DNA from 3 places in the Arthrobacter sp. LAPM80 genome. Region 1 is predicted to be linked to each of the others. Evidence: riboswitches for the same ligand, from Rfam matches in the RefSeq annotation. Region 1 holds a riboswitch; each other region holds the start of a gene.
What was found. Region 1 has a riboswitch for cyclic di-AMP ahead of AAGW05_RS02610 (M23 family metallopeptidase). Riboswitches for the same ligand answer to the same signal wherever they lie in the genome.
Positions count from the first base shown of each region.

Region 2: linked by a shared signal. The riboswitch ahead of AAGW05_RS14070 (M23 family metallopeptidase) and the one ahead of AAGW05_RS02610 (M23 family metallopeptidase) in region 1 are both predicted to bind cyclic di-AMP.
Region 3: linked by a shared signal. The riboswitch ahead of AAGW05_RS12730 (hypothetical protein) and the one ahead of AAGW05_RS02610 (M23 family metallopeptidase) in region 1 are both predicted to bind cyclic di-AMP.

Region 1 covers NZ_JBCHVD010000002.1:51,247-61,039, forward strand. The annotation lists gene AAGW05_RS02595 (DUF3027 domain-containing protein) at 1-187, shown strand, start outside; gene serC (phosphoserine transaminase) at 358-1,485, opposite strand; gene AAGW05_RS02605 (metal-dependent transcriptional regulator) at 1,712-2,407, shown strand; cyclic di-AMP (ydaO/yuaA leader) riboswitch at 2,752-2,974, shown strand; gene AAGW05_RS02610 (M23 family metallopeptidase) at 2,977-3,783, shown strand; cyclic di-AMP (ydaO/yuaA leader) riboswitch at 3,935-4,136, shown strand; gene AAGW05_RS02615 (NlpC/P60 family protein) at 4,141-4,935, shown strand; gene AAGW05_RS02620 (hypothetical protein) at 5,070-5,351, opposite strand; gene AAGW05_RS02625 (hypothetical protein) at 5,379-5,735, opposite strand; gene AAGW05_RS02630 (molybdenum cofactor guanylyltransferase) at 5,918-6,580, shown strand; gene AAGW05_RS02635 (DUF6457 domain-containing protein) at 6,584-6,925, shown strand; gene AAGW05_RS02640 (molybdopterin molybdotransferase MoeA) at 6,933-8,132, shown strand; gene AAGW05_RS02645 (alpha/beta fold hydrolase) at 8,123-9,007, shown strand; gene AAGW05_RS02650 (FdhF/YdeP family oxidoreductase) at 9,089-9,793, opposite strand, start outside.
Region 2 covers NZ_JBCHVD010000014.1:82,868-92,660, reverse strand. The annotation lists partial or broken gene AAGW05_RS14115 (hypothetical protein) at 1-56, shown strand, start outside; gene AAGW05_RS14110 (hypothetical protein) at 141-638, shown strand; gene AAGW05_RS14105 (DUF305 domain-containing protein) at 745-1,347, shown strand; gene AAGW05_RS14100 (F510_1955 family glycosylhydrolase) at 1,434-2,327, shown strand; gene AAGW05_RS14095 (cytochrome c biogenesis CcdA family protein) at 2,332-3,081, shown strand; gene AAGW05_RS14090 (multicopper oxidase family protein) at 3,108-4,664, shown strand; gene lgt (prolipoprotein diacylglyceryl transferase) at 4,677-5,609, shown strand; gene AAGW05_RS14080 (DUF3105 domain-containing protein) at 5,602-6,237, shown strand; gene AAGW05_RS14075 (hypothetical protein) at 6,267-6,512, shown strand; gene AAGW05_RS14070 (M23 family metallopeptidase) at 6,581-7,273, opposite strand; cyclic di-AMP (ydaO/yuaA leader) riboswitch at 7,405-7,606, opposite strand; gene AAGW05_RS14065 (hypothetical protein) at 8,100-8,384, opposite strand; gene AAGW05_RS14060 (LysR family transcriptional regulator) at 8,488-9,441, opposite strand; gene AAGW05_RS14055 (TDT family transporter) at 9,548-9,793, shown strand, end outside.
Region 3 covers NZ_JBCHVD010000011.1:96,021-105,813, forward strand. The annotation lists gene AAGW05_RS12680 (DUF305 domain-containing protein) at 1-114, shown strand, start outside; gene AAGW05_RS12685 (F510_1955 family glycosylhydrolase) at 331-1,083, shown strand; gene AAGW05_RS12690 (multicopper oxidase family protein) at 1,179-2,711, shown strand; gene AAGW05_RS12695 (hypothetical protein) at 3,175-3,576, shown strand; tRNA gene AAGW05_RS12700 (tRNA-Ser) at 3,627-3,716, opposite strand; gene AAGW05_RS12705 (DNA glycosylase AlkZ-like family protein) at 3,786-4,955, shown strand; gene AAGW05_RS12710 (hypothetical protein) at 4,965-5,336, opposite strand; gene tadA (tRNA adenosine(34) deaminase TadA) at 5,420-5,890, opposite strand; gene upp (uracil phosphoribosyltransferase) at 5,940-6,578, shown strand; gene AAGW05_RS12725 (SUMF1/EgtB/PvdO family nonheme iron enzyme) at 6,560-6,832, opposite strand; gene AAGW05_RS12730 (hypothetical protein) at 6,906-7,646, opposite strand; cyclic di-AMP (ydaO/yuaA leader) riboswitch at 7,650-7,843, opposite strand; gene AAGW05_RS12735 (MarR family winged helix-turn-helix transcriptional regulator) at 8,047-8,574, shown strand; gene AAGW05_RS12740 (MFS transporter) at 8,575-9,793, shown strand, end outside.

The DNA.
Region 1 (9,793 bases):
TCAGCAGGAGTCCGACGGCGCGGTCGCGGTCCGGGAGCTTCAGGCCCAGGAACACCTTGACCATGAAGAGGACACCCATGAGGAGGCCGACGGGGAAGACGCCGACGGTTTCTCTGATGATTCCGATGACGCCCCCACGGACGGCGTCGAAGAGTCAGCGGGCGCCGACAGTGCCGAATTCTACTAAAGACAGTCCCGCATAAAGCCATGGAATTTCGAGCCCCGCCAGAATCTGGCGGGGCTCGATTTTTTGACGTGTGAAGGACCGTCCCCAGGCACGTGCCGGAGGTGGGCTGGCCAACCAAGGCCGCATCCGCCGAACAGGGAAGCGGCCTTCACCGTTTTCTAAAGAGGTGGTTACATGTTCTCGATGACGTAGTCGATGCACCTGGTCAGCGCCGTGACATCCTCAGGATCGATGGCCACGAACGTTGCGACGCGCAGCTGGTTCCGGCCCAGCTTGCGGTAGGGCTCGGTGTCAACAATGCCGTTGGCGCGCAGGATCTTGGCGACGGCGGCGGCGTCCACTGAATCGTCGAAGTCGATCGTGACGATGACGTTGGAGCGGTCTTCCGGGTTCACCACGTACGGGGTGGCGACGCTGGAGGACTCGGCCCAGGAGTACAGGCGGCCGGCGGAATCTGCCGTGCGCGCCGAGGCGAAGTCGAGGCCGCCGTTGGTGTTGAGCCACTGGACCTGGTTGTTCAAGGTGACAAGGGTGGAGAGGGCAGGCGTGTTGTACGTCTGGTTCAACAACGAGTTGTCGATGGCGGTCTTGAGGTTCAAAAAGTCCGGAACCCAGCGGTCGGAGGCAGCAATGCGTGCCGCACGCTCAAGAGCCGCGGGGGAGAACAAGCCAAGCCAGATGCCGCCGTCGGACGCGAAGTTCTTCTGCGGGGCGAAGTAGTAGACATCGCTCTCACGCACATCCACGGCCAACCCACCGGCAGCGGAGGTGGCATCGATCAGGACCAAAGAGCCCTCGTCGGCACCGGCAACGCGCTTTACCGGGGCGGCAACGCCCGTGGAGGTTTCGTTCTGCGGCCACGCGTAGGTGTCCACGCCAGCCTCGGCGACGGCGACGGGGCGGGTGCCGGGGGCAGCCGTAATGATGGAGGAGGCCTCAAGGAACGGTGCGTTGTTGGTGGCAGAGGCAAACTTGGAGCCGAACTCGCCGAAAGACAGGTGCTGGGCCTTCTTCTCAACCAGACCGAATGTTGCAACGTCCCAGAATGCTGTGGAGCCGCCAACGCCAAGGATCACTTCGTAGTCATCCGGTGCGCCGAAGAACTGCTTTAGGCCGCTGCGGACATCGCCCACAAGGTTCTTCACGGGGGCCTGGCGGTGGGAGGTGCCAAGGAGTGTGGAGCCGGCTTCGGAGAGTGCTGCAACCTGCTCGGCACGGACCTTGGACGGGCCGGCGCCGAAGCGGCCGTCGGCCGGGAGGAGGTTGGCGGGAATGGTGAGGGGCGTGGATTCGCTCACGAGTTGCTCCAAAAATTAAGCGATGGAAGTTTCATTGGTTGCCAAGGGCTGGTGTCAATTCTGCCGTAGACCGGGCCCTAAGCGGAAAAGTGTCCGGTCGGTGGGAAATATTCACTGCCTTACAGTGGTTGCCTCGGATGCGGGTTTACCGGGTTTCGCGGCAATCAGGCTAACGTAGACACGAAAGTCCTTGCCCAAAAACCCCAATTAACAGGAGGATGCTGACGTGGCTGATCTGATTGACACGACCGAAATGTATTTGCGGACCATCCTGGAGTTGGAAGAAGAGAACATTGTTGCCCTGCGGGCGCGCATCGCCGAGCGCCTGCACCACTCAGGGCCCACCGTTTCTCAAACCATCGGACGGATGGAACGTGACGGTTTGGTCATCGTCTCCGGCGACAGGCACCTGGAACTGACCCCCACAGGCCGGGACAAAGCCACACGCGTCATGCGCAAGCACCGGCTGGCAGAACGCCTCCTCTCCGATGTCATCGGCCTGGAATGGGCTTATGTCCATGAGGAAGCCTGCCGCTGGGAACACGTCATGAGCGAGCGCGTTGAACGACGCCTCTATGAGCTGTTGGGCCAACCCAGCGAGTCCCCGTATGGCAACCCGATCCCCGGCCTTGAGGAACTGGGCGGAGAGATTTCGCCCAATTTTGCTGCGGGATTGGTCACATTGGTTGACGCCATGGCCACGTATGCGCCAGGGCAGGAAGTCGTTATTCACAGGCTTTCCGAGCGCATCCAGGTGGATCCGGAACTGCTCCAGCAGCTCGACGAGGGCGGTCTGCGCCCGGGGGCCCGAATCTCCCTCGCACAGGTGGGCGACTACATCTCGGTGCGCGTGCCTGACATCGAGGGAGCACTGGAACTGCCGCCGGAAGTCGCCTCGCATGTGTTTGTCTCCATGAGCTGACAAGCGGTTTCGCGCGACTCGGGCTGCACTGGCCCTGTCGCGAGTGACCGTTGTTGTTGCAGGCCCGGCTGGCACAAGCCGGGCCTGTTGCGTGCCCGGGCCATTCCTGAACCGTCCGTGTTGGCGAGGCCCGTTGGCCTTGCCCGCGCCCGTCGGAGTTGCCCTATCAGGGCCGACGCCGGTCCTGTCAACTGTCTTTTCGGTCAGCGTTGGGCCCACGGGATTTGACAGGACACTATTGACACTCTAGGTAACGGAATTGTTACGTTTACCGCCTGTACCGTATAGTAACTATCTGACGCTGTAACCAAAGCGTTACCGTTCCGCGACACCGAACCTTGCCTTCGCGGAACGGACAATAATCAATGAGGCAGGGGCGGGGGAACCACTTTTGGCAGACAGCCCAGTCTGCCTTGGGGTGAAGCCCACACTTGAAGCCGCACGAATCCTGGACGCATTCCATTGCGCCACGGGACGCCGTGTGCCAAAGCATGGGCCGGATCAAAAGCAAGACTCTCTGATCCGAATCCGACAGCTAACTTCGCAGGTGCCATACAGAGAGGTTTTTAGTGTCAGAGGTTAAACAGCGGGGACGCCGTCGTGCGTCGTCGCCGGTGACTCATGAGCTCACCGTGGTGCCCGGCGGTCGCCGTGAAGCCCTTGCTGTGGAGCGTGCAGCAGTTCCCAATAATTCAGTGGCCCAGCTTCTGCGTGCTGGGGCCGCCAGCGGTGCAGGTCAAAAAGTTGGCGTAGCCATGGCCGCAACCGGTCTGGTGCTCGCGGTCACGCTGCCTTCGGGTCAGGCTGTGGAAGCCCCCTCTTTCCAGGCTTCGACGGCGTCCTCGGTGGAAACCGTTGTGTCTGCCTCAGCCGAGATTCCCATTACTTTTGCCGCTCCCGGCATCACCAGCGCGTTGAACCCGGATGGCCGGCTCAAGGAAACGTTGAAGGTCAATGCCTCCAAGGTCACGCCCCAGGCCGCCAAGGGAACCCTGTCGGCCCCGCTGAAGGTGCTCACGCCAACCTCGCCGTTCGGCGACCGGATCAGCCCCATTACGGGCCAGGTTGATGAGCACCATACGGGTCAGGACTTTGCCGTTGCGAGCGGCACCGATGTGCTTGCAGCCGCCGGCGGAACCGTCACCTTCTCGGGGTGGCACAGCTACGGCGGTGGCAACCGCGTGGTGATCGACCACGGCAACGGGCTCTCAACCTCCTACAACCACATGAGCAGCAACTTGGTCAAGGTTGGTCAAAAGGTTGAACGTGGCGACGCGGTCGGGCTCAGTGGCTCCACCGGCGCATCGACCGGCCCCCACCTTCACTTCGAGGTCATCGTCAATGACGAGACCATCGATCCCATGGGCTGGCTTTAATTCCTCCACAGGCTGATTTAGATTACGACTTAGTCACAGAACCGTGACCTGAACGTGACATTGCGAAAAATCTGTTGTACCGTCGTAATCGCGCCAGCTTCGAATCAAGCCGGCGCCCGTGAGTGGATTGCCTAGCTCTGCCACTACTCATGGTCCGTTCGTATCAATCGTCTGGCAGGGGCGGGGGAACCAATAATCGGGTTTCGCATCACGTGCGAAATCCTTGGGGTGAAGCCGCGAAGCGTTCAGTCACAGTTTTAGGGAAGCAATTCCCTGTGCCTTGAAACGTGGAGCGACCGGGTGACTCCCATCCGAATCCGACAGCTTACCTCGCAGGCATTGGGAGAGGAATCCTTCTTGGCTTCAAACACTGCCCTTGGGCGCCACCGCGCCGAGGTTGTTAAGACCGGCACGATGTCCACCCTCACGAAAGCCGTCAGCTCCAATGTCGGCGGGGTTGGTCGCCAGGCTGCTGTTATCGCAGCAGCTTCCGGCTTGGTCCTTACGTCCGGCATCGCAGCAAACGCGGCTACTCCCACTGTGGAGCGCGCTTCAGACGGTGCAACCACGCTGAACCTGAAGACGGAACTTGCTTCCACCATCACGGCAGCATCCACGGTGAAGATCTCCTTCGCCACCCCCGCAATCACCTCCACCCCGGCTCCCGTTGTTGAAGCGCCGGCAGTTGTAGAGGCACAGAGCAGCGACGTTGCAGTGACACCGGTTGCAGAAATTGCACCGGCACCGGCACCGGCAGCCGCAGCAGCTCCGACTGTAACCACCAGCAACCCTGAGGTTGCTCCCAAGCCTGCAGTTGCAAGCGGAATTGGCGCCACCATTGCCAGCGCAGCCTTGGCTCAGCTTGGCGTTGGCCAGGACTGCACCGCGCTTGCCAGCAACTCCCTGGCTGCCGCTGGAATCAACTTCCACGGCTGGCCCGCCGGCTACCTGAGCCTGGGCCGCACGGTTTCCCAGGGCCAAGCCCAGCCCGGTGACTTGATCTACTACGCAGATGGCGGCATGGGCATGGCTCACATCGCTGTTTACATTGGCAACGGCCAGGCCGTACACGGTGGATGGGGCGGCGGCACGACCGCAGTCTTCTCCGTCAACGTCGGTTCAGGTCCCGTTTTCATTGCAATGGGTCACTAAGAACGTCTTTACCCCAATGAACCCCGTCCTCGGACGGGGTTCATTTATTTAACCCCCGCACCATGGCCGCCCGGTTGGGGCGGCCACTGTGCAGGTTAGGCCCCGCCGACTTTAGGACCCCCCGGGGTTAGGGGTCAAGGGTGCTGGGCGGCGGGATTTCCTTGACGAAGAGCAGCAGGACGGATGCCAGGATCAACAACGGCACCAGGCGTTAGAAGCGTGGCAAGGGGGGTCGCCAACAAGCTGCCGACGACGGCGGAGCCCAGGGCCGCGCCGATCTGCCGGAAGTAGTTGCTGGAGGCCGTGGCCATGCCGAGCTGGGGATTGGGGAACTGTTTCTGGACGATCAGCACCAGGGCGCCGGCCACGAAGGACAGGGCGGCGAGGGGCAGCCACTTGTACTTGTCGATGCCCATGCTGATGATCTGCGGAGAGTTTCAGTCTTATTGGTGCCCCCACGTGGCCACAAGTGCAGGCAGTGTTGAGGTGAGTGCCAGCGTGGCCATGCCGGCCACGAATGACAGGGCGAAGACGCCGTCCGTGAGCATCAAGCCGCCGCCCAACCCCCGGATGCCGCGGCCAATGATCAGCCACGTCATGTCCTGTGCCATGCCGCCCAGCTTGCCAAAAATGGGAAGCATGATGGTCGAGGCAAGGAGGTACATGGTGATGACCCACAGCATTTCCTCGACGCCGTGGAGCTGTCCGACGATGGTGGGCAGTGGCTTGAGTAGGCGCCTTCCTTGGTGCCGAAGTAGTTGAAGACCGTCCGGGGAGACGGAGTTTGCCGCGCAGATCATGTCGACTGGGACGTTTTCATAGCCGATTTCCAGACCATCCTCGCTGCGGGCACATGTGGTGTTGCGGTGCTCCTGATGGCTCCAAGGTGCGCAGCAGATGGCGAGGTTTTATTCCGGCAGTGGGAAACGCGTCCCGCACCGCCGGATAGCATGGCAGGCATGAAGACTTCCACTGGAACCGCATGCAGGCGCTGATCCTTGCCGGCGGACTGTCCCGCAGACTTAATGGCGTCCCGAAGGCAGGGCTCATGCTCGACGGTCAGACACTTCTTGCCCGCACCGTCGACGCCGCGGCGCGGGTGATCGCCGCCCAGGCCGGGACCGCCCATGTCCCGCTCGCCGCCCAACTTGGGATCGCCGTCGTGGGTCCCGTTGGCAGCATCGCCCAGTGGCTTGCCACGGCCCAGACGGTTGCGGGGGTGGCGGCAGTGCAGGAGGATCCGCCATATTCCGGACCGGCGGCGGGCATTGCGGCAGGCGTTGCGGCGTTGCCGGGCAGCGGCGGGTATGTGCTCGTGCTTGCGTGCGACATGCCGCATGCGGGGGAGCTCGCGGAGCTGCTCGCCGCCGAACTCCCCGGGTGTGCTGCGGGGGAGGGCGTCATGGCTGTTGCGGATGGCCGCCGGCAGCCGCTGGCCGCCATCTATCCGCTTGCGGTGCTGCGTGAGGCCTCCGATGCGGCGCGCAAGACCCAACGGCTGGAGAATGCTTCTGTTTTCTCCCTGGTTGCTAGTGTGAACATCAAGGAATGCGCCGTGCCTTCGGGGTTGACGGCTGACATTGACACTTGGGCTGACGCCCGCGCGCAGGGGATTGGCGCGGGGACGGCCGACGCGGAAGGCTGACAGTTGGAAAATCAAGACGAGGTTCTGCAGGCGTGGACACGGAAGCTGCTGGAGGCCTTTGAAATTGCCGACATCGACGTGGACGTCCACGCCGTGCTGAACCTGGCTGGTGTGGCCGCGCACTCGATCGTGCGCCCCGCAGCCCCGCTGACGACGTTCGTTGCCGGACTCGCCGCTGGCTTGGCCGCCGGATCGGGCCAGGCCAGTGATGCCGCGGCCATGAAGGCGGCGCTGGGGATGGCGAAGGCGCTGGCAGCCGCCGAGGTGCCTGCGCCGGCGGTGTCCGCCGAAGCCGGGGCCACGGAAACGGCCCCGGAAACCGCCGAAACACCAACAGGAAACTAGCGTTTCCATGGTGGAGCACGCCGAAACGGTTCTCCCGCACTCGTGGCAGGAAGCGCGCGAACGGGCGTGGGACGTGGCCCTGCCGCTGCCCGCACACCCCATCATGCTGGCCTCGGCCGTGGGCCGGATCCTCGCCGGCGACGTCTATTCGCGCCACGCCATGCCCCACTATGCCTCCTCGGCCATGGACGGCTGGGCCGTTGCGGGCAGCCCGCCCTGGATTCTCGCCGAACCGGGCGCGCAGCTGAGCCCCGGGCAGGCCGTGCCCATCGTCACGGGCGGACTTATTCCACGTGGTGCGAAGTCGGTGCTGCGCAGCGAATCCGGCACGCTTTCCACAGACGAGGACGGCCTGCCTGTCCTGGTGCGCGGCGAGAGGGCCCGCCCTGGGGAACCGAAAAACGGCCAACACATACGGCCCGCAGCCCAGGAGGCGGCTTCCGATGAACTCCTGGTCAAGGCCGGCACCACCCTCAACCCGGCCCACATTGCCCTTGCCGCCCTTGGCGGCCTGGACGAGCTCAACGTGCTCGGCAAACCTGCTGTGAAAATTGTCCTGACGGGAGACGAGGTCGTGGCCTCGGGCATCCCCGAGCCCGGATTTGTCCGCGACGCGTTTTCGCCTCAGCTCGGTGCGGTCGTGTCAATGCTCGGCGGCACTGTCGTTGGCCTGCAGCGGGCGGCCGACTCCCTTGCTTCCATGCTCGATGCACTGGCTGATGACGAAGACGACCCCGCCGACGTCGTCATCACTACCGGCGCAACCGGCCACTCCGACGTCGATTTCCTGCGCGAAGCGATCACGGCCATGGGCGGGACCTTCCACGTTCGGCACATTTCCATGAGGCCGGGCCACCCCACCATGCTGGCCGAATTGCCCGACGGCCGATTCATCGTGGGACTGCCGGGCAATCCGCTCGCGGCCATGGTGGGCCTGATCATGCTCGGTGCACCGCTGCTGGCGCGGCTGGGAAGCCTGCCCCGGCCCGCCACAACCGAGGTGGCCTGCGGATCTCCCATCAAGGAGTACCAGGGGCCCACCCGCCTCATGCCGTACCGCCTGGTCTACGGGCTGGCCTCCCCTTGCGCCTACACCGATTCCGCCATGATGCGCGGACTCGCCGCGGCCGACGGCCTGATGGTTGTGCCGCCGCATGGAGCGAAAATGGGTGAAACACTGACCGCGATGCCGCTGCCTTGGACTTAATTTTCACCTGCCCGGATGGCCGGGAACTGCACGGGACCTTCTTCGACGTGCCCGACGGCGTGGCGCGGCTGGGCACAGTGGTCATCGCCTCCGCCACGGCCGTGAAAGCGAACTACTACCACCGCTACGCCGCGTTCCTGGCAGTCAACGGGTTCGCCGCCGTGACCTTTGACTACAGGGGGATCGGGGCATCGAGGGGAGGCTCGCTGCGTGGCCAAAGGGTGCGGTGGTACGAGTGGGGCACGCTTGACATCGACACCGTGCTCGCCTGGGCGTTGGCGCAATCCGGCGGGCTGCCCGTGCACCTGGTGGGCCACAGCTTCGGCGGCTTCGGCGTGGGACTGGCCGGTCACGCGGCACGGTTGTCACGGATCCTCACCGTCGGGGCGCAGCACGCCTACTGGCGCGACTTCCGCTTCAGGCGCATGGCAGGCCACTGGGGCCGTGCCGTGCTCACCGTCCCGCTCGTTGCGGTGTTCGGGTACTTCCCTGCCAAGCGGCTTGGACTCATGGAGGACCTTCCTGCCGGTGTCGCCCTTGACTGGGCGCGCAGTCGCAAGGACTTTACGACGTCGGCCGCCGGCTACCGGCGCAGCGAGCTGAAGTCGCACCAGGCTGCGGTGACGGCACCCATCCTGGCGCTGGCGCCCGACGACGACTCCTACGCCACCCTCCCCGCCATGGAACGGGCTCTCGCATACACACCCAACAGCCGGGCCTGTGTCATCCACCTTCGCCCCGAAGACTACGGCGAAACCGGGCTTGGACACTTCGCACTGTTCCACAGCCGCTACAGGCACACGTTCTGGGAGCAGACGCTCGAATGGCTCCGCGACGGACAGTGGAGGGGCCAGTTCTGCCCACCCACGAACTGACCCGCAGAAAACGACGAAAAATCACGGTTGTGACGTGTTTTTCGCCGTTTACTGCGGGCTACTTGGTGGTTGGGTCGGTGCTCAGGCCACGGGCTCGAGCCGGATCACCACCGACTTGGATGTGGGGGTGCCGCTGACATCGGCCTTGGAATCGAGCGGGACAAGGACGTTCGTTTCAGGGTAGTAGGCCGCCGCGCAGCCGACCGGGGTGGAATAGGAAACCACACGGAAGCCCGGCGCCCGGCGGTCCACGCCGTCCTTCCACTCCGAGACCAGATCCACCATGGCGCCGTCGGCAATGCCGAACGCATCAAGGTCCTGCTGGTTCACGAAGACCACCCGGCGCCCGTTCTTGATGCCGCGGTACCGATCATCCTTGCCGTAGATGGTGGTGTTGTACTGGTCGTGGGAGCGCAGGGTCTGCAACAGCAGCCGGCCCTCGGGAACGCGGGGATATTCCAGCTCGTTGCCCGTGAAATGGGCCAGCCCCGACTCGGTGGTGAAGGTGCGGGAGTCGCGGGGACCATGCGGCAGCACAAATCCGCCGGGCCGCTCGATCTTGGCCTCAAAGTCCTCAAAGCCGGGCACCACGTTCGCAATGTGGGTTCGGATCAGGCTGTAGTCCGCCGCAAGGGCCGACCAGTCGGTGAGGGGCGCGCCCGGGCGGGTGCCGCCGTCGTGCGTTTCGAAAAGGAGCTTCGCGAGACGGCAGACAATCGCCACCTCGGAGAGCAGGTTGGCCGACGCGGGGGAGAGGCGCCCGCGTGAGGCATGCACGGCGCTCAT
Region 2 (9,793 bases), on a different contig from region 1:
CATTGAACTCTCAATTACTGCGCAGACTCAAGCTCAACCCGGCTGACGTTAGCTAGTACTAGGCTCACCGGAACCACCCAGTACGCTCCGGTACACTACACAACGACCGTCACTGCCAAGCCACCAGAAAGGATCCCGCCATGAACGCGTCAAGCACGCTGCGACTGCGGGGATCGTTGCTGCGTTGGGTGGGTTTAATCACGCTGGCGGTCGCTATTGTGGGCGGCCTTCTGGGCATGCACGTAATCGACAACGCACAGGCTGCACCGATGGCGTCCGTCCACATCAGCAGCGCTGGCACCCCAGTAACAGCCGACGTGACAGAAGCTCCTGCTGCTGCACACCCCGCACCGTCACTAACCATGTCAGTCGCCGACCATGCCGAGGTTTCGGCAGTGGCCTCCCCCCACGGAAACATGAATGTGTGTGGGTGTTCACCCTTGGGATGCGAGATGCCCATGGCCAGCCACGGAACTTGCATCCCCTTCGCCGGGGCGGCCACACCAGTGGCCCCGCAACCAGGCCTCGTGCCCAACCCTGCCGCCGGGCCCACCATATCGGGCCATGAGGGATACAAATGCGCAGGGCGCATCCCTGACCCTCCTTCCTTGACTCAACTCTCCATCAGCAGGACGTAAAACGTTCGATTCTGACCTGTCACCGTGTGACGGGTCCTCGTTAACGCACCCCACCGAGGGGTGACGTCCACCTGTAGTGAAACTTTTGAGTTGAGGACTGTTCCCTGTGAAGAAAATTCTGACGATTTCCGCCACCGCCCTAGCCGCCGTTATTGCTCTGTCCGGTTGTTCCACCAGCGCCGATGCAGGCTCCATGGAAGGCATGGACCACGGCAGCTCGGCCATGTCCACCGCCCAATCCCCCGCTATCGGCGCTGATCACAATGCAGCAGATACGATGTTCGCCCAAATGATGCTGCCCCATCACTCCCAGGCAGTGGAGATGAGCGACATCATGCTCGCAAAGCCCGGCTTGGACACAAAAATCATAGCTTTGGCCAAGGAGATTAAGGCCGCCCAGGCCCCGGAGATCAACACTATGACCAACTACTTGAGCGCGTGGGGCGAACCCACTACCATGACGGGCGATCACGCCATGACCGGCATGATGACCAGCGCCGACTTGGACAAACTCAAGGCAGCTCAAGGCAACGAAGCGGCAAGAATGTTCCTGGTCCAGATGACCGCCCATCATGAGGGCGCCCTGGAAATGGCCAAGACAGAAGTCACCTCCGGTAAGAACGCCGACGCCATCACCTTGGCCAAGTCAATTGTTTCCAGCCAAGAAGCTGAAATCAATGACATGAAAAAGCTGCTGTCAGCTCTCTAGAAGACCGACCGCACCAACCGCCGGTGGCGGCCCCATGGTGGGCCGCCACCAACCACAGCCTTCCCCTCTTGCCTTGGAGACCCCTGATGACCCCTCGAACCCTCTTTTCGCGTCCCCACCTTCCGCTGGTCAGCGCGGCCCTGCTCCTGCCACTGGCTCTGTTTGGCTGCACACCAGCGACGACCTCTGCAGTTACTCCCGAACCGGTGCCAGCTTCTGCCGGGCATGTCCACGGAATCTCTGTGGATCCTGTATCCATGCAGATCCTGCTCGCCACCCACGACGGTCTCTACGACGCCACCGGCAAAACCCCCGTCAAAATTGGTACTGAGACCATTGACCTGATGGGATTCACCGCAACTGCAGACCCTAAGGCCTTCTATGCCTCCGGGCACCCCGGCCCCGGATCGACACTACCTGAGCCCGTGGGTCTGATCCGTTCCTTGGATGCCGGCAAAACCTGGGAACCTCTCTCACGTGGAGGCCCGTCCGACTTCCATGCTCTCAGCAGCACTGATCACGGGCTCGTCGCCTTTGACGGGAAACTGCGTACCAGCGCCGACGGCCTCACATGGGCAACATCGACGGCGAGCTTTGCCCCGGCAGTATTGGCCGGAAACCCGGCCACCTCAATAGTCTTGGCCACCACCCAAGAAGGCTTGCAACGCTCCACCGACAGCGGGAAAACCTGGAGCGCAGTCCCTAGTGCCCCGCTGATGCAGTTCGTGTCCTTCGCCGCCGAATCCGCTAAGGCGGGGCCGGCCCCCACGCACGTAGTAGGCATCACCCCGGACGGAAACGTCCACATCTCCACTGATGCCGGCCTGACATGGACTCCCGCAGGGAAGATTGAAGGTCAGATCCAAGCTGTGACTGCGCTAGCCGGAGCCACTGGAAAACCCGGGATCTGGGTGGCCACAGCTGAAGGCGTTCAACGCTCGTCCGACGGCGGAGCCACCTTCGCCCCGCCAGTACCCTAACGCCGTGGGTATCGGGGAATTCTTCGCCACCAACGTCACCGACGGCGCCCTGCTTTTTGCCATGCTGCTGGCCCTGATCGCTGGCATAGTGTCCTTCCTGTCACCATGTATCCTGCCGCTGGTGCCCGGATACCTGGGCTATGTATCCGGGCTGTCCAATCCAAACGAGCCCGGCAACCGCCGCCGCGTCCTGACCGGGGTGGGGTTGTTCATTCTGGGCTTCGCCGCCGTGTTCACCCTCTACGGGGCAGCATTTGGACTGATTGGATCGTGGCTGCTGCGCTGGCAGGACCTGCTCATGCGCATCCTGGGAATCGTGGTCATCCTGATGGGCCTGGTGCTGCTGGGCAGTTTCTCCTGGCTCCAACAAACCCGCAAAATGAACCTCACCCGCCGCACCGGGCTCGGAGGCGCACCCGTGTTAGGCATCGTGTTTGGCTTGGGCTGGACCCCCTGCATGGGCCCCACACTCAGCGCCGTCCTAGCCCTGAGCGTCTCCACAGGCAGCGCCGGGCGCGGGGCCCTACTGGCCTTCGTCTACTGCCTGGGCCTCGGCATACCGTTCGTCCTTGTGGCCTTGGGACTGGGCTGGGTCACTCGTGTCCTGGGCCTGGTGCGCCGGCACATCCGCGTGGTCAACATCATCGGGGCAGCCATGCTCATCGCCTTGGGCCTGATGATGGTCACCGGCCTATGGATGAGATGGATCTATCAATTGCAAAACCTCGCCGGCACCTTCATCACCCCCGTCTAACCGGCCACCAACAAAAGGATTTCATTATGAACACCACCCCCACCCGGCGCTCCTTTCTAGGACTATCCGTGGCCGCTGCAGCCATGGCCGCACTCAGCGCCTGCACTCCCGCACCGGCTGTGTCCGGAGCGAACCGGATACTGCCCACGGATGTATTGATCGCAGAGATCGAAACCGCCCGCGCCGCCACCGGCACAACCATCACCGCAACATTGACCCCGGCAGCACTAACCACCACACTGGCAGGCAAGACCATCACCACCGCCGGATACAACGGCTCCCTCGTGGCACCAACCCTGCGCGGCACAGTGGGCGACCAGCTCAACGTCACTATTGCCAACAAACTCAGTGCCGGCACCAGTGTGCACTGGCACGGCCTGGCCCTACGCAACAATGACGACGGCGTTCCCGGCCTGACCCAGGACGCCTTCGCCCCCGGGTCCCAGAACGGCTACGACTTCAAACTTCCCCACCCCGGCACCTACTGGTACCACTCCCATGTGGAAATGCAGCGCGAACAAGCCCTCTACGGGGCGCTCATCATCGATGATCCCAACGAGACACTCGTTTATGACAAAGAGTGGGTGATCGTCCTTGACGACTGGCTCGACGGCATCACCGGCACCCCCACCGATGTTCTGAAGGAACTTTCCCAAGGCATGGGCACAGGTGGCGGTGGAATGAAAGGTATGGACCACGGCAACACGAACCAAGGAGAAATGGACCAAGGCGGCACCATGGACATGAGCCACATGCTCATGGGTGCCTCCAGCGACTTTTTGGGCGGCGACGCCGGCGACGTCGCCTACCCCTTCCATCTCTTCAACGGCAAGGACCCAGGGAATCCGGAAACGTTCGCAGCCAAACCGGGTGAGAAGATCCGTCTGCGCATCATCAACGCCGCAGGCGACACCGCCTACCGCGTCGGCGTCCCGGGCCAGCAGCTGACTCTGACCCACACCGACGGGTTCCCCATCCAGCATGCCATGGTCGACGCCGTCGTACTTGGCATGGGCGAACGCATCGACGCCCTCCTGACCGTCCAGGACGGCTACACACCGTTGCTGGCACTGGCTGAAGGGAAAGGGCAGATGACCTACGGGCTGATCTACACCGGGACCGGGACAGCGCCGGCCCGGGAGTCCTTGCCAACTGCCCTGACCGGCACAGTGGTCGACGGCGGCCAGCTCACCGCAGACCCCTCCGTGACTTTGCCCGCCAGGAAACCCGACCGGGTCCATGAAGTGCACCTGACAGGAGGGATGATGAAGTACGACTGGGGCATCAACGGCCACCGCTTCGACATGACTAAGCCATTTGAGAACGCCTTCGATCTCAAAGCCGGGGAACGCGTGGAAGTGAAGTTCATCAACGACACCATGATGTGGCACCCCATGCACATCCACGGGCACACCTTCCAGATCGGGACCAAAGGCGCCCGCAAGGACACAGTCATCGTCCGACCCATGGAAACCGTGAGCGTCCAATTCGATGCCGACAATCCGGGCCAGTGGCTCTTCCACTGCCACAACGCCTACCATGCCGAACGCGGCATGATGGGTGTCTTTTCCTACCTCAGCTAAGGCCCAACCATCATGAATCCCACAACACTGACCACCGCGTTCCTTCCGTCCCCCACCGTGGCGGCTTTCCAACTCGGACCGCTAACCATCCGCTTCTATGCCCTGTGCATCCTGGCAGGAATCATCATTGCCGTCTGGCTCGCCGGACGGCGATTGACCGCCCGGGGCGGAACACCGGGGGTGATCCTGGACATTACGATGTGGGCGGTCCCCTTCGGCATCGTCGGCGGACGCCTCTACCACGTCATCACGGACCCCGAACTGTATTTCGTGCCCGGGAAAAACCCCTGGAACGCCCTGAAAATTTGGGACGGAGGCCTGGGTATCTGGGGCGCCGTCGCCTTGGGCCTGCTCGGGGCCTATATTGGCTGCCGCCGCCACAATGTCCCGTTCACCACCCTGATTGACGCTGCCGCTCCTGGCTTGCTGATCGCCCAAGGCCTGGGCCGGTGGGGAAACTGGTTCAACAACGAACTTTACGGCGACCCGTCCACGGCACCGTGGAAACTGCAGATCCACCAGATGGACTTCACCACCGGCCGCGCCGTCCTCGACAATGCCGGGACACCCGTGGTGCTCGGCTACTTCCAACCAACATTTCTCTACGAATCCCTGTGGTGCCTAGCCACCGCCGCAGTACTGCTGATCCTTGACAAAAAATTCCGTCTCGGTGCCGGATCCGTATTTGCGCTCTACGTTGTTTTCTACACTTCCGGACGGTTCATCTTCGAACTGCTGCGCTCCGACTATGCCAACACCATCCTGGGACTACGAGTCAACACCTGGGTCTCAGGCCTGCTCTTACTGGCCGGGGCTGCTTGGTTCCTCGCTGCGCGCCGCAAGCCACGCTCCACCGCTAGTTCCTCAACCGTAAATCCAGCGGAGCCCACCAGTTCCCCCGACGACGCTGTGAAGCCTTCAACCCCGGGCGCCCCCCATGAGTGATTCCACTGACCGCCAAGCCGAGCGCCAGGGAAAAGTCAAGGCCGTGTTGGCCGAGCACCGGAGCAAGCAACGTAAACGAAACATGTTTATCTACGGCGGCTTTGGCCTGCTGGCCATCGCCGTCATCACCATCGTCACGTTCGTCGTCACCGGCTCAGTTCAGACCCGAACTGCCACGGAGGAGGCCGCCAAGAAGCCCATCGCCGGCGTCGAGACCTACTCGAACCTGACCCGCAACCACATCCAAACTCAGGTGGGCTACCCGCAGGTCCCCGGAGTCGGCGGGGACCACTCGCCGACCTGGACGAATTGCGGCATATACCCGGAACCCGTCAACGAAGAGCGGGCCGTCCACTCCCTTGAACACGGCGCAGTGTGGATCACCTACAAGCCCGGTCTCTCCCCAGCAGATCTGGGAACGCTGACAACACTGGTCAAGAACAAGCCTTATGTCCTGCTCAGTCCCAACCCGGACCAGGCCTCCGCTGTAACCGCCTCCGCGTGGGGAATTCAGCTCAACGTCCCGAACACCGGGGATATCCGCCTGCCCAGCTTCATCAAGGCGTATGCCATGGGCCCTCAAACACCCGAACCTGGGGCAGCCTGCTCCGGCGGCACCAACGGCTGACCCCACCACACCCCTTAGGAGACACCCCCATGAGCAACAACCTCCCTGGCAGCGACGCTGCGAAGGACTACCGCCACCACCGCTTTTTGGTCCGAATGGGACAACTCATCATAGCCGTCGGGATCCTGGTGGGACTCTCCCACTGGATCGCCCACGTCGCCATCACTGGGGGCCCACCCGGCATCCAAGACCTCTTCATCGGCTATCCCACCGCCGCAGTCCTCATGATCCTCGGAGCCGTTCTTGCCGGACGGGCCACTCCCAAGAAACGCTGACGGATGACCAGAGAGGCCGGCTGCCTGGTGGCAGTCGGCCTCACCGGCGTTTGGCGCCGTGGAGTTGGCTAGAGGTACGGGGCAGGATTGACAGTTTGGCCATTTTCCATTACTTCGTAATGCAGGTGGCAGCCGGTGGAATTCCCTGTTGTTCCGACGCCGGCAATCTGCGCACCAGCACCGACCGTCTGGCCAACGCTGACAGCGATGCTATTCAAGTGGTTGTACGTGCTCTGAATACCGCCACCATGGTCAACAACAATGCGGTTGCCGCCACCGTACTGGCTCCAGCCCGCCTCCGTCACCGTGCCAGCACCAGCGGCGAACACCGCAGTTCCGCATGCAGCACCAAAGTCAATACCTGTATGCATTTCCGCCGCCGCGCCTGTCAACGGATTGGTGCGGTATCCAAATGGAGAGGTCACCGTCAAAACGGCCAGAGGCGCGCGCAGCCCGGCGGCCGCTTGAACAGCCGGGGCTTGCTCCGGGGCTTGTGGCGCAGCCGCGCCCAACAGCGCGGACTGATCTGTAGCGGCGGGCTTTACCGTATCAGCGAGCGAGACCGGAGGTGCAGGCTTGCTTGACACCAAGGGCCTGGCAAAAGTCACCACAACATCCTTGTCGGCAATCACTGCCGGCTGCGGCGTTGTCGCAGCCGCAGGAGCCCCTGCGGTGACGGCCGGTGCCAAGCGGTGGGATTCGGCGTGTGCCACCGGCAAAGCAGTCAGGGCAATGGCGCCTACTACCGCGACGATACCCATCTGTTTGCGGCCTACGCCGCCTCTGAATCTCGACTCGATTCCCGGGGCCCAATGGCGCCCCGGCAATGCTGGCGAAGATTTGGTGGGCGTGGCTCTACGGCGGCCATGCTGGGGTGCGGCAGACAAAATGGCAATCCTCTCGACGCCGGCGAAGTTAGCTGTCGGATTCGGACGAGGTGCCTGCCCGGCCCGCCCAACACACGCATGTGAGATCCATGATGTGTCAGGTGGACTTCACCCCAAGGCGCACTATGGCGCCGATGGTGGTTCCTCCGCCCCCGTCAAGAAGCTCAATAGTCGTGGCCCGCCGACGGGGTTTGGCGAAGCGGCCCACAAACATACCCGTTTGGGGCATGTATTTTTATTAGCTTAGCGGACATCGAGCCAAAAGTTATAACTTCGTTACCTATTAATTGTGGGCACCATTGCCATCGTCAGTTTCTCCAGAGTCCCAGCCAAGGCAGTGCATACTCTCGCCTCTTGCGGTCCAGTAGAATAACGGCTAGCTCAGGTACCGGCCGCCGATAAGGAAAAATGAACCTTAACCCCGCACCAGTAATGCCGTACTGGATCGCTGAGAATCAACGCAACCTACCAGTCACACCCCACGACAGGCGGCCCTTGTGGCAGCCACAAGATTCCATTTTGGTCCCGTTTAATGGCCTACCTTCAAAGCCCCAACACCAATACTGGCTAACTAACACGCATCCACTAAAACGGCGGCCATGAATCCTGGGACGGTTCAGTTCCCGCATCTCATCGTGACAACAAGATCGGCAGCCTATACACTATCTCCGCTGTGTGGGCGGGGAATCTCTTTAAGAGATCAGCACCAGCCTCGGCCAAGGCTGGTATCGGCTGGGGCTTCCACCTCGATAACCGATGGAGACCGGCGGATCCAATCTTCACCGCTCCACTGGCTATGTCCGGCCACCAAAACGGCGGCCATCTGGAACCTGCTGGCGTTGTGGACGCGGACAAAAAGCACTTCTGAGACGGCGGGGACCAAGGCACCCTTGGTTTCGGCCAGGTTCTTCTGACGGTTAGCGGCAAATCGTGCTGTGGCTGCTGGCAGAAAGGTGCGGATCGGTGAGGTCCGCACCTGTGCCAAGTAAGACTCGAAATCGACTGCTTTAGACAGCGCTTCCTACTTTTCTGCGACCATCGGGCGGGGGACGTTTTGATCACGCTCTTTGCTCCGAAGCCGCCGGGTCTCATACCTTCCGGCGGGTGCCGGATATTGGTAAAACGCTGGCGGCGATGGCTGTCAGGTCTCTGGCCGGCCCTAGAGGAGGTGAGCCGCCGGTCTGCCAGAGAGCAGTCAGTGTCCGGCGTAGGGGCAGACCGCGGACGGGGACGACGACGAGCCGGTGCAGGGCTAGGTCGTCACGGACGGCCAGTGCACTGAGCACGCCGGGGGCTGTGCCAGCGGCAATAGCGGAGCGGACGGCCGCTGTTGTTGATAATTCCACCAACGGTTCTGCTAGAGCCTCGGCTCCGGCGGTCGTGAGCAGGTGCTCAAGCACATCTCGGGTGCCGCTGCCGTGTTCCCGAGTCACCAGTGCTGTTGCTGCCAGTTCCCTTGTTGTGACGGGTGTCCGTCGCCTCGCCCAAGGATGCTCCGGCGCGACAACCAAGACCATGTCATCGTCTTGTACCGCGGCGGCGCTCAGGCCCGGGGGAAGGTGGGGGCTTTCGATGAAACCGAGGGTCGCCTGTCCGGAGCGGACCATAGCCACGGTGGATTCACTGTTGCCCACCGTCAATTCCACGACCGTGGGAGTGAGCCCCAGACTCTCCTGCTGCCGGCGCAGTGCGACCAGCCAGAGCGGCACAAGATGTTCAGCGATCGTCTGACTGGCTGCGACCTTCAGCTGACGAGCGGCGTCGGATCGGAGCGAGGCTATCCCAGCATCGAGCCGCTCCGCGGCGGCAAGGACCTCCGCAGCCCACCCCGCGACTAGAACACCGGCCTCTGTGAGGGTGGATCCCCTCGGGGTCCGGGTCAACAGCGCCGACCCGATCTGGGACTCCAGGGAACGCATCCGAGAGGAGACGGCCTGCTGAGAAAGCCCTAAGTGTTTCCCAGCAGCAGAGAGAGATCCTAGCTCATCAACTGAAGCGAGCATTTCCAAAGCGGAGAGCTCCGGTATCCGGGGGCTGAGCATTGAGGATTCTCCTTCAGAAAGAACGCTTGTGATACAAGTCAGGCTTGTAGCCTAACAAGTCTATGCCCCCTACTGCGGCAGCTCTAAGACCGGGATCATGGAAGACATGGGAACAATGCTACTGACCACCAACCAACACCACACCACACCACAGGCACTGCCCTTGGGAGGACGTACTACCGGCCGTCGTGTCCTGCGCCTGTTGGATAGGCCCTCTGACCTGTTTGCGAACCTGACCCCGAACTGGTTCGCATCCATCATGGGCACCGGGATCGTCGCGACTGCCGCTGCGACGCTTCCCTTGCAGTTCCCCGGCTTACGCACCGGCGCCACGCTCGTCTGGGCCCTCGCG
Region 3 (9,793 bases), on a different contig from region 1:
GCGATGGCCAAGTCCGAGGTCACCGGCGGCAAAAACGCTGATGCTGTGGCGCTGGCCAAGAGCATCACCGCCTCACAGGAAACCGAAATCAATGACCTGCTCGCCGCCCTGTAACCCACGGTAAGCCAGCACGTCCGGCGGTGGCCCGCCATGGTTTGTGGCCGACCACCACCGCCCTTCCTTTCTCATCTTTTGGAGGTCCCTGTGAAACCCTGCACCACCTTTTTACGCTTCCACCGTTCCCTTGCCGCCATACTTCTTCTTGTGCCACTGGCCTTGACGGCGTGCTCCCCTCCAACCCCGCCGTCCAGTCCCACACCGGCAGCAGCCGTGAGCCATATTCATGGCATCAGCGTGGACCCGGTCTCCACCAGGATCCTGCTCGCCACCCATGACGGCCTTTTTGACGCGACCACCAAGACCCCGGTGAAGCTCAGTGAGGCCACCATCGACCTGATGGGATTCACGGCAACGGGTGAGCCGAACGTCTTCTACGCCTCCGGCCACCCGGGCCCCGGGTCTTCCCTGCCCAACCCAGTCGGTCTCATCCGCTCCACGGATGCCGGCAAGACCTGGCAACCAGTCTCCCGCGGTGGACAATCCGACTTCCACGCCCTGACCGTCAGCAGCGGCGCCCTGGTCGCATTCGATGGACAACTGCGTACCAGCACCGACGGGACATCCTGGACGAACTCTGATGCGAACTTTGTGCCGGCCGTCCTGGCCGGCAGCCCCACCTCCACGGTCGTTTTAGCCACCACCCAGGAGGGGCCGCAGCGTTCCACGGATCACGGGAAGACCTGGCAGCCCGTCCCCGGCGGACCGGTTATCCAGTTCGTCACCTTTGCCACGCCGGTGGAGAAAGCTCCCACGGAGGCCGTCGGTGTTGCCCCCGACGGGAGCGTCTACGTCTCCACCGATGCAGGATTGACCTGGAAAGCGACCGGAAGGATTGCCGGCCAGGTCGAGGCGGTGACCGCAAGGGAAGGCAGTCCGGGCAAGCCTTGGATTTGGGCGGCCACCACCGAGGGTGTCCAGGTCTCCACCGACGGCGGGGCAACGTTCTCCCTGGCAGCGTCCTGATGGGGACCGGGGGTGCAGTGAATCTACCAGCTGCAAAACCTCTCCGGCACTTTCCTGACCGTCGTCCAACCACACCTTCTTCAAAGGAATATCCAATGAGCTACACACTGAACAGGCGCTCCTTCATGGGGCTCTCCGTCGCGGCCACCGCAGCGGCAGCCCTGGCCGCCTGCACACCCACCCCGGGTCCGACCGCGACCGGGCAGACAAACCGCATCCTGCCCAGCAATCCGCTCATCGCCGAGTATGAAACCCGGAGGGCATCCACTGGAAAGACCGTTACGAAGACCCTCACCCCCGAGCCCTTCTCCACCACGTTGGCGGGAAAGAAGATCACCACCTGGGGGTATGGCGGCGCCCTTCTCGCCCCCACCCTGCGCGGCACGGCCGGAGACCAGCTCACCGTCACACTGAACAACAAGCTCACCGAGCCCACCAGCATCCACTGGCACGGGCTGGCCCTGCGCAATAACGCCGATGGCGTCCCGGGTCTCACCCAAGACGCCATCGCCGCCGGCAAGGACTACCCCTACAGTTTCAAGCTCCCGCACCCGGGCACGTACTGGTACCACTCGCACGTGGAGATGCAGCGGGAACGTGCCCTCTACGGTGCCCTGATCATTGAGGACCCCCAGGAAATCCTGAAATACGACAAGGACTGGGTGATTGTCCTGGAGGACTGGCTCGATGGTGTCACCGGAACCCCGGATGAGGTCCTGAAGGAAGTCTCCCAGGGCATGGGCTCCATGGGCGGCATGAGCCACGGCGGCGGGGGCGGTGGGATGGTGATGGGGCACATGCTCATGGGTGCCACCAGTGACTTCTTGGGCGGGGACGCAGGCGACATCGCCTACCCGCTCCACCTCTTCAACGGCCGCGACCCCGGGAACCCTGAGACCTTCACAGCGAATCCAGGTGAACGTGTCCGGCTGCGGATCATCAATGCCGCCGGGGACACCGCCTACCGGGTCGGGGTCCCCGGCCAGAAACTAACCCTGACCCACACCGACGGCTTCCCCGTCCAACACACCGACGTCGACGCCGTCGTCCTGGGCATGGGCGAGCGCATCGACGCGATCCTGACCGTCCGCGACGGCTACACCCCCGTGCTCGCACTGGCCGAGGGCAAAGCCCAGATGACCTACGGCCTGGTCACCACACGGACCGGGAAAGCACCGGCATTGTCCAGCCTGCCAAAAAAGTTGGAGGGCAAGGTTGTTGACGGCGGCCAGCTCACCGCAGATCCGGCCGTGAACTTGCCCGCCAAGGCAGTGGACCGCACCCATGAGGTGCGCCTGACAGGTGGCATGTCCAACTACGACTGGGGCATCAACGGCCAACGCTTCAACATGGCCAAACCCTTCCAGAATCCTTTCGACATCAAGGCTGGGGAACGGGTGGAAGTAAAGTTCATCAACGACACCGATATGTGGCACCCCATGCACATCCACGGCCACACTTTTCAAATCGGAACGGTGGGTGCTCGCAAGGATACTGTCATCGTGCGGCCCAAGCAGATCGTCACAATCTACTTCGATGCGGACAATCCGGGCCAGTGGCTCTTCCACTGCCACAACGCTTACCATGCCGAACGCGGCATGATGGGAGTCTTCTCCTACCTCAAATAGTGAGAGGCCACCACATATCCAGCAGCACAGCGCGCATGGATCCCGCTGCATGAAAACGACCCATCAGCGTGTTTTGAGGTCAAAGGGCCCTACACAGACGATCACGAGCAGGTGACACTTCACCCATAGGCAAATGAGTGAGAAGGGAGAATATCGCATGATGTATGAATGGGACTATGGCATGGGTGCCTGGGCATGGGTGTGAATGGACCACGACCACATGGCCCCTACGGTACGCCCTATGACGAGGCCGAACGAATCATTAACGAACGATTTGCCCACGGGGAAATCGACGAAACGGAGTTGGCCGCGCGCCCGGCGGCTCTCAGACGTAAAGAATGACGTCACGGCCCTGAAACCAGCGACTGGTCCGTAAAAAGGCCACGCCAGGCGGCTGCGTCGAAGCCCTCGCACGGCTGGATGAGAAGCAGGAATTCGGTGCCGGGATTCTCCGCTAGCTGCGATGCCCCACGACGGCGCCAGCACGCCCGTCTGGGCCCCCACGGAAGCCCCGACACCTACGCAGGCCTCCGTTGAGCCGGCGGAACAAACATTCACGACGCCGGGCGGTTCCCTGAGCTTTACACACCCGGTCGCCTGGACCGTGACCCCTGTTGCAGATCAGCCCAATACGTACGTCATTACCGACGCCACCGGTGGCGAGCGCGCGACCTTGCGTGACAAGGTCGAAAGTCTGCCGTTCATGAGTGCGTCGATCGGCACGGACACCACCGAAAAAGCCGCCGTCATGGCGTCATTGACGCTCCATCCGGATAAAGTCCAGGCCGTGGGCTGTCTCGGAGCCAAGTACAAGTATCTGAAGCTAAACGGCATCCGCCCGCAAAACATATCCGCTCGGACATGACAAAGGCCCCTGCTTTCCTTCAAACAAAGGGAAGCAGGGGCCTTGCACATTGGCGGTGACGGTGGGATTTGAACCCACGTCAGGCTCTCACCTGAACAACATTTCGAGTGTTGCACCTTCGGCCGCTCGGACACGTCACCAACGCGTCAACCCTACCGGGTCAAACGCCACAACAAAAATCCGCGGTACCCATGGTGCAAGATAAGCATATGGACAACGCAGCACAACGTGCCTGGACCTGGCACAAACAAGGCCTTGACGGGTCACTTGCCGGCAGTAGTGCGGCTGATGTGTTGAGCCGGGCGGGCTGGGCCCGGTCGGTCGGCGGCGCCAATCCCTACCTGACGCTGTTCGCCCGCGCGGGCATCCGCAGGGAGCAGGCCGACGCCGATGTCGCTGCCCTGCGCATCCACGAACTTCCGACGGCGCGCGGCTGCACCTATGTGCTGGGCGAAGCGGACTACGCGTGGGCGTTGACGCTTGGCCAGGGCGCGGCGGAGGTGACGCTGAAGGTCCTGGACAAGCTCGACGTCGACCGGGCGGAAGTTGCGTCGTTGGAGGCGCAAACGTTGCAACTTCTCCAGGACGCCAAGGGCCCGCTTGACCCGAAGCAGCTCAAGGAGCAGCTGGGGGAAGCTGTCCGCAACCTGGGCGAGGAGGGCAAGAAGAAGGGCGCCTCCACAACACTTCCCACGGTGCTGGGCCTATTACAGGCCGACGGGCGCATCCGACGGGTTCCCGTCAACGGCCGGCTCGACCAGCAGCGCTACTCCTACACTGCGTGGGGCCTGCCGCCCGCCACTGAATCGGGGGAGGATGCCCGCTCAAGGCTTATGGCGAACTACCTGGCCTGGACAGGCGGGGCCACGCTCAAGCAGACGCAGTGGTTCACTGCCTTCACCGTGGCGCAAACCAAGGCCGCGCTGGGAGCCGCGGGCGCCGTCGAACATGACGGCCTGTGGATGCTGGCGGCCGACGTTGCCGAAGCGGAGGATTTCAGCTCCCCCCAGGACGAGCAAATCCAGCTGCTCGCAGGAACCGACGCCCTGTTCCTGCTGCGACGCAACGCCGCGGACCACTTTGCCGAAGACGATCGGGATCGCCAGCTGCTCAGTTCCAAGCTTGCCCTGCAGGCCGACCTGCCCGACCACCCCATCGTGGACCGCGGGCGGATCATCGGCCTGTGGCAGTACGATCCCGGCGAGGAACGCATCGCCCATTGGCTTTTCAACAAGGCCAGCGACGCCGTGAAGCAAAGAATCCAGGACGTCGAGGCCTTCATTCGCGAGGACCTGGGCGACTTCCGCTCCTTCAGCCTGGATTCGCCGTCGAGCAGGCAAAAGCGGATCGACGCCCTCAACGCCGCATCGAGGGAATAACCGGCCGGATTACTGCTCCGTTGCGCGCCAGAGGATCGGTTCGCCCATGCTGACTGTCATCTCGCCCCACTCGGGCCCGCCGTCGCCGAGCGTGTACGGCTGCAGGATGCTCAGGGCGATCCCATCTGCGTGTTCCGCGGCGAAATGGACGGCGTCGGTGTGCTGGTTGCTGAGCGAAACGTCCGAAACCACGATAGCGTCATCTTCGTCCGGCTCCGCCATGAGGTAGATCGGCTCGCCATCGGTGCCGATCGCGGCGGCAAAGGGGAAGAATTCGCCGTACTTTTCAAGGCATTGTTCCGCAAAGGGCATGGCGATGTTCAGCAATGCACCCAAGTCTTCCTGGGCCGCCTCGGATGTGGTGTCGCGCCATGATGCCATTTTTTCCCCTGAGATTGGTCGGAGCCCTGTCAACGGGTTCGTCAGAAGACGTTACAGCAGGGAATCTTCGCTGCGGCGGCCGGCTAGCGGCGGTGTCCGCCAAAGAAGTCGGTCAGCAGCACGGCGCACTCGTCCTCGCGCACGCCGGGGAACACCTCAACCCAGTGATTTAGCCGACGCTCGCGCAACACGTCAAAAACCGATCCCGCAGCGCCCGCCTTCTCATCCCACGCCCCAAAAACGACGCGCGGAATCCTCGCCAGCACGATCGCCCCGGCACACATGGTGCAGGGCTCAAGCGTGACCACGAGGGTGCAATCGGCCAGCCGCCACGAACCCAATTTCGCCGCGGCTTCGCGGATCGCGACCACCTCGGCATGGGCCGTCGGATCCCCGTGCGCCTCACGTTCGTTGCGTCCCAAACCCAGGACCTCGCCGTCGGGTCCAAGCACGACGGCGCCGATCGGCACATCGTCGGTCGTCAAGGCGCGCCGGGCTTGCGCAAGGGCAAGGCCCATCCATTGGGCATGCAAAGCCGTGGTGGTTGTCTCCATGGGGGGGAAATCATGTGTGTTGGGCACGGCTCAATGGTAGCTTTTATTCATGCGCGTACTGGTTGCGGATCATCCGCTGATTGCCCACAAGTTGACTGTCCTGCGGGACAAGACCACCCCGTCACCGATTTTTCGGCAGCTGACAGAGGAACTTGTCACCCTCTTGGCGTACGAAGCGACACGTGAAGTCCGTGTTGAGCCCGTCAATATCGAGACACCCGTGACCTCCACCATTGGCACCGGCCTGGTCAAGCCCACCCCCCTGGTCGTGCCGATCCTGCGCGCCGGACTGGGCATGCTCGAAGGCATGACCCGCCTGCTGCCCACCGCAGAGGTTGGCTTTCTTGGCATGGCTCGCAACGAGGAAACCCTCGAGGCCATCACCTATGCCGAGCGTCTCCCCGAGGACCTCACAGGCCGCCAGGTCTACGTCCTTGACCCTATGCTGGCCACCGGGGGAACCCTGATCGAGGCGTTCAACTTCCTCTTTGCCCGCGGCGCTGCGGACATCACCTGCATCTGCCTCCTGGCAGCCCCGGAAGGCCTGGCCAGGCTCGAGGCCGCCCATGGCGGGCGGGACAACGTCCACGTTGTCCTTGCCTCCATTGACGAAGGCCTCGACGAAAACTCCTACATCGTGCCGGGCCTCGGCGACGCCGGCGACCGTCTCTACGGCGTCGTGGACTGATCCCCAATAGCTCCCACCGCTGGCAAGCTCGCGGCGGGTCCCGACGGCTCCCCGGGCCGCCTTGAAACCCACATCCTCCAGCACGGCGTCGGGGGCGCTGACGCGGCGTAGCGGGCCGTGTCCGCGTAGTCCCAGCACCCTTCCCAGACATTGCAGATCACATCAAACAAGCCGTACCCATTGGGTTCCTTACCGGCAACGGGATGCGGTCCCTCAACCGCATCGGCCGCCGTCCATTGCGGTGCGCCACGCATCGTGATGGTGCCGCCGGGGGCCCAGCAGGGTCGGCGATTCGCCACCGGTCATGCCCAGCCGCTTGGAAAGGTTTTAGTACCAGCCCACGGATTCGGAGTGTCCCCAGGCGCCGCAGGGCGAACCGTAGCGGCCCTCGATGTAGCTCAGGCCCCAGCGAATCTGGGTCTTGTAGTTGGTGGCCCAGTCGCTGCCGGTGCTGTCCATCTTGTTGGCAGGCAGTGACTGTGCGATGCCATAGGCGCCGCTGGAGGCATTTTCGGCCGACGTGAGCCAGCTGGATTCGCGCTCCCAGAGCCGGGTCAGGCAGCTCATCTGGTCGGCACCCCAGCCAAAGGAAGCCAGTTGGCTTGAGGCGTAAGCCTGGGCTCCAGCGGGATCGTCAACCGCAACGGGGGCCGGGGCGGGAGCCGCGGACGGTTTCGGGGCAGTCTCGGGCTTGACGTCGTTGGACTGGACCTTGACGGGGGCATTGGTGGGTGACGGGTTCGATGAGACAGAGAGCCCCGGGAAGCTGATGGCTGCATTGGCCGGAGCCGTGACTGCAGAGGCTGCCGAATCGTTGCCGACAGAGGAAACAAGGCTCGTCATGCTCGGATCACCGGAAGCGCCCACCTGCTGGGCCACGGCCCCGGCGCCCACAAGCGCGCCGACGACGGCCACAGCCGCCATGCATTTTGCCGTAGCCGAGACCGTGGAACTGGCTCCGGCAATCCCGGCGGCGTGGCTTCCGGGACGGGCGGATGCGAGTCCAAAAATGGACGGGCGGCGGACTGGTTCTGCGCGGCGGCGGCCGCGCTGGGGTGCATTGGACATGAAGGAGCCTCTCTACGCCTGCGAGGTGAGCTGTCGGGAACGGACTAGAGAATCCGGTCGGCACCACCGCGGGCAGCAATGATCGCTGCTGTCGGTGTGCCGGCTTAACCCCAAGGGCTTCCATTGTGGAAGGGCCCGCAAAGATTGGGTCCCCCGTCTCTGCCATGGATGTGGAGGGAGATGGGCGGCGGCAGAGCTCGGCGATCCGTCCATCGGTGCCAAGAACCGTAGTTGGTTCGGTCGGCACTTTTGCCAGCGTAACTGAAACGACATAGGATGTCACATTTTGGTAACGCTGTTTGTATCAAGGGTGCGCGACCTTCGGTTTACTTAGCATTGCTAACGATCTAGAATGGTGATTCGAAGATACCAAACTTCTGACCTAGGCAGCTGAGCGGCGATGACTGAAACCTCCCCAACCGAATCCTCCCCGCAATGTACGACGGCGGGCCCCGCGCAGGCCGCCACCGTCACCCCTGCGGAGGGTGGCGGTAGGCGAAAGCCCGCGAAGACGATCGGCTCCGGACCGCTTGCGGCGGAACTGCGGGTGGCTGTCATGCGCACCTCCCGGCGGCTGCGTGCCGAAGCGGCGTCAAGGGAGATCAGCCCCGGCCAGTATTCAGTCCTGGCCTCCATCATGGAAGGGCCCCGGACAGTGGGAGGGCTTGCCGCGGCGGAACAGATCCAGGCCCCGTCCATGACGCGGATAGTCAACGCCCTCGCGGCGGCCGGCTTTGTCAGCCGTGAAGAGAATCCGGAAGACAAGCGCCAGGTACTGGTGCGAATTACGGATACAGGGGCAGCAGCCCTGCTGCGGGCTCGCTCCAAGCGAACGGCCTGGCTGGCAAAGCGGGTGGCTTCACTCACCCCGGAGGAACGGGCCACCCTCCATGACGCGGCCCTGATCCTGCAGGCGATGAGCGTCTAAATGAATTCAATGTTCCGTGCCCTGAAAGTATTCAACTACCGGCTCTGGGTGGCCGGGGCATTTGTGTCCAATATTGGCACGTGGATGCAGCGCGTTGCCCAGGATTGGCTGGTGCTGACGGTCCTGACCCACAACTCGGGCACGGCGGCCGGCATTACCACGGGCCTGCAATTCCTGCCGATTATCTTCCTTGGACCGTATGCGGGGGTACTGGGGGACCGGGTCAACAAACGCAAGCTGCTGCTCGTGACCCAGATGGGAATGGGTTTTTGTGCGCTTTTGTTAGGAATTTTGGTCGTCACGGGGACTGTACAACTGTGGCATGTTTATGTATTGGCGTTCCTGTTGGGGGTTGCCAGTGCCTTCGACGCCCCGTCACGGCAGGCGTTTGTCTCCGAAGTCGTCGCGAAGGAGGACGTGCCCAACGCCGTCGCGCTTAATAGTGCCTCCTTCAACCTGGCCCGTCTCGCAGGCCCTGGCATTGCGGGCCTCGTGATTGCACTGGTGGGTACAGGGCCGGCATTCCTGCTCAACGCTGCCAGCTTTGCGGCGGTGATTTTTTCACTGTGGAGAATGCGCGTCAGCGAGCTGGCCCCGGTTGTGCGCGTGCCGCGGGCGAAGGGGCAGATCCGCGAGGGGCTTGTTTATATCCGGCAGCGGCCGGACCTGTTGATGATCATGGTGCTGGTGTTCATGGTGGGTACGTTTGGGATGAATTTTCAGATCACCAACGCCCTGATGGCCACGACCGTGTTCCACCTCGGGCCGGGGGAGTACGGGCTGCTGGGCTCGGTCATGGCGATTGGCACGCTGGCCGCCGCCCTGCTGGCCGCACGGCGCAAGAACATGCGGATGCTGTACATCGTCGGAGGTGCCCTGGCATTCGGCGTGACAGTTGGCATTGCGGCCTTGATGCCCAGCTACTTTTGGTACGCCGTGGCGCTGGTGCCCGTGGGCCTTGCCTCGCTGACGTTTATGAATGCCTGTAACACCACGGTGCAGCTGACCACGGATTCGGCCATGCGGGGGCGGGTGCTTGCCGTGTACATGGTGGTTCTGCAGGGCGGCACACCTATTGGTGCGCCGCTTGTTGGCTGGATGGCCACCGAGTTTGGTGCCCGCTGGTCGCTCTGGTTGGGCGCCATAGTTGCCATCGGCTCCGGGTTGGTCGCCCTGGCGATGATGAACAGGCGCAACAATGTCCGCTTGCGCGACCAGA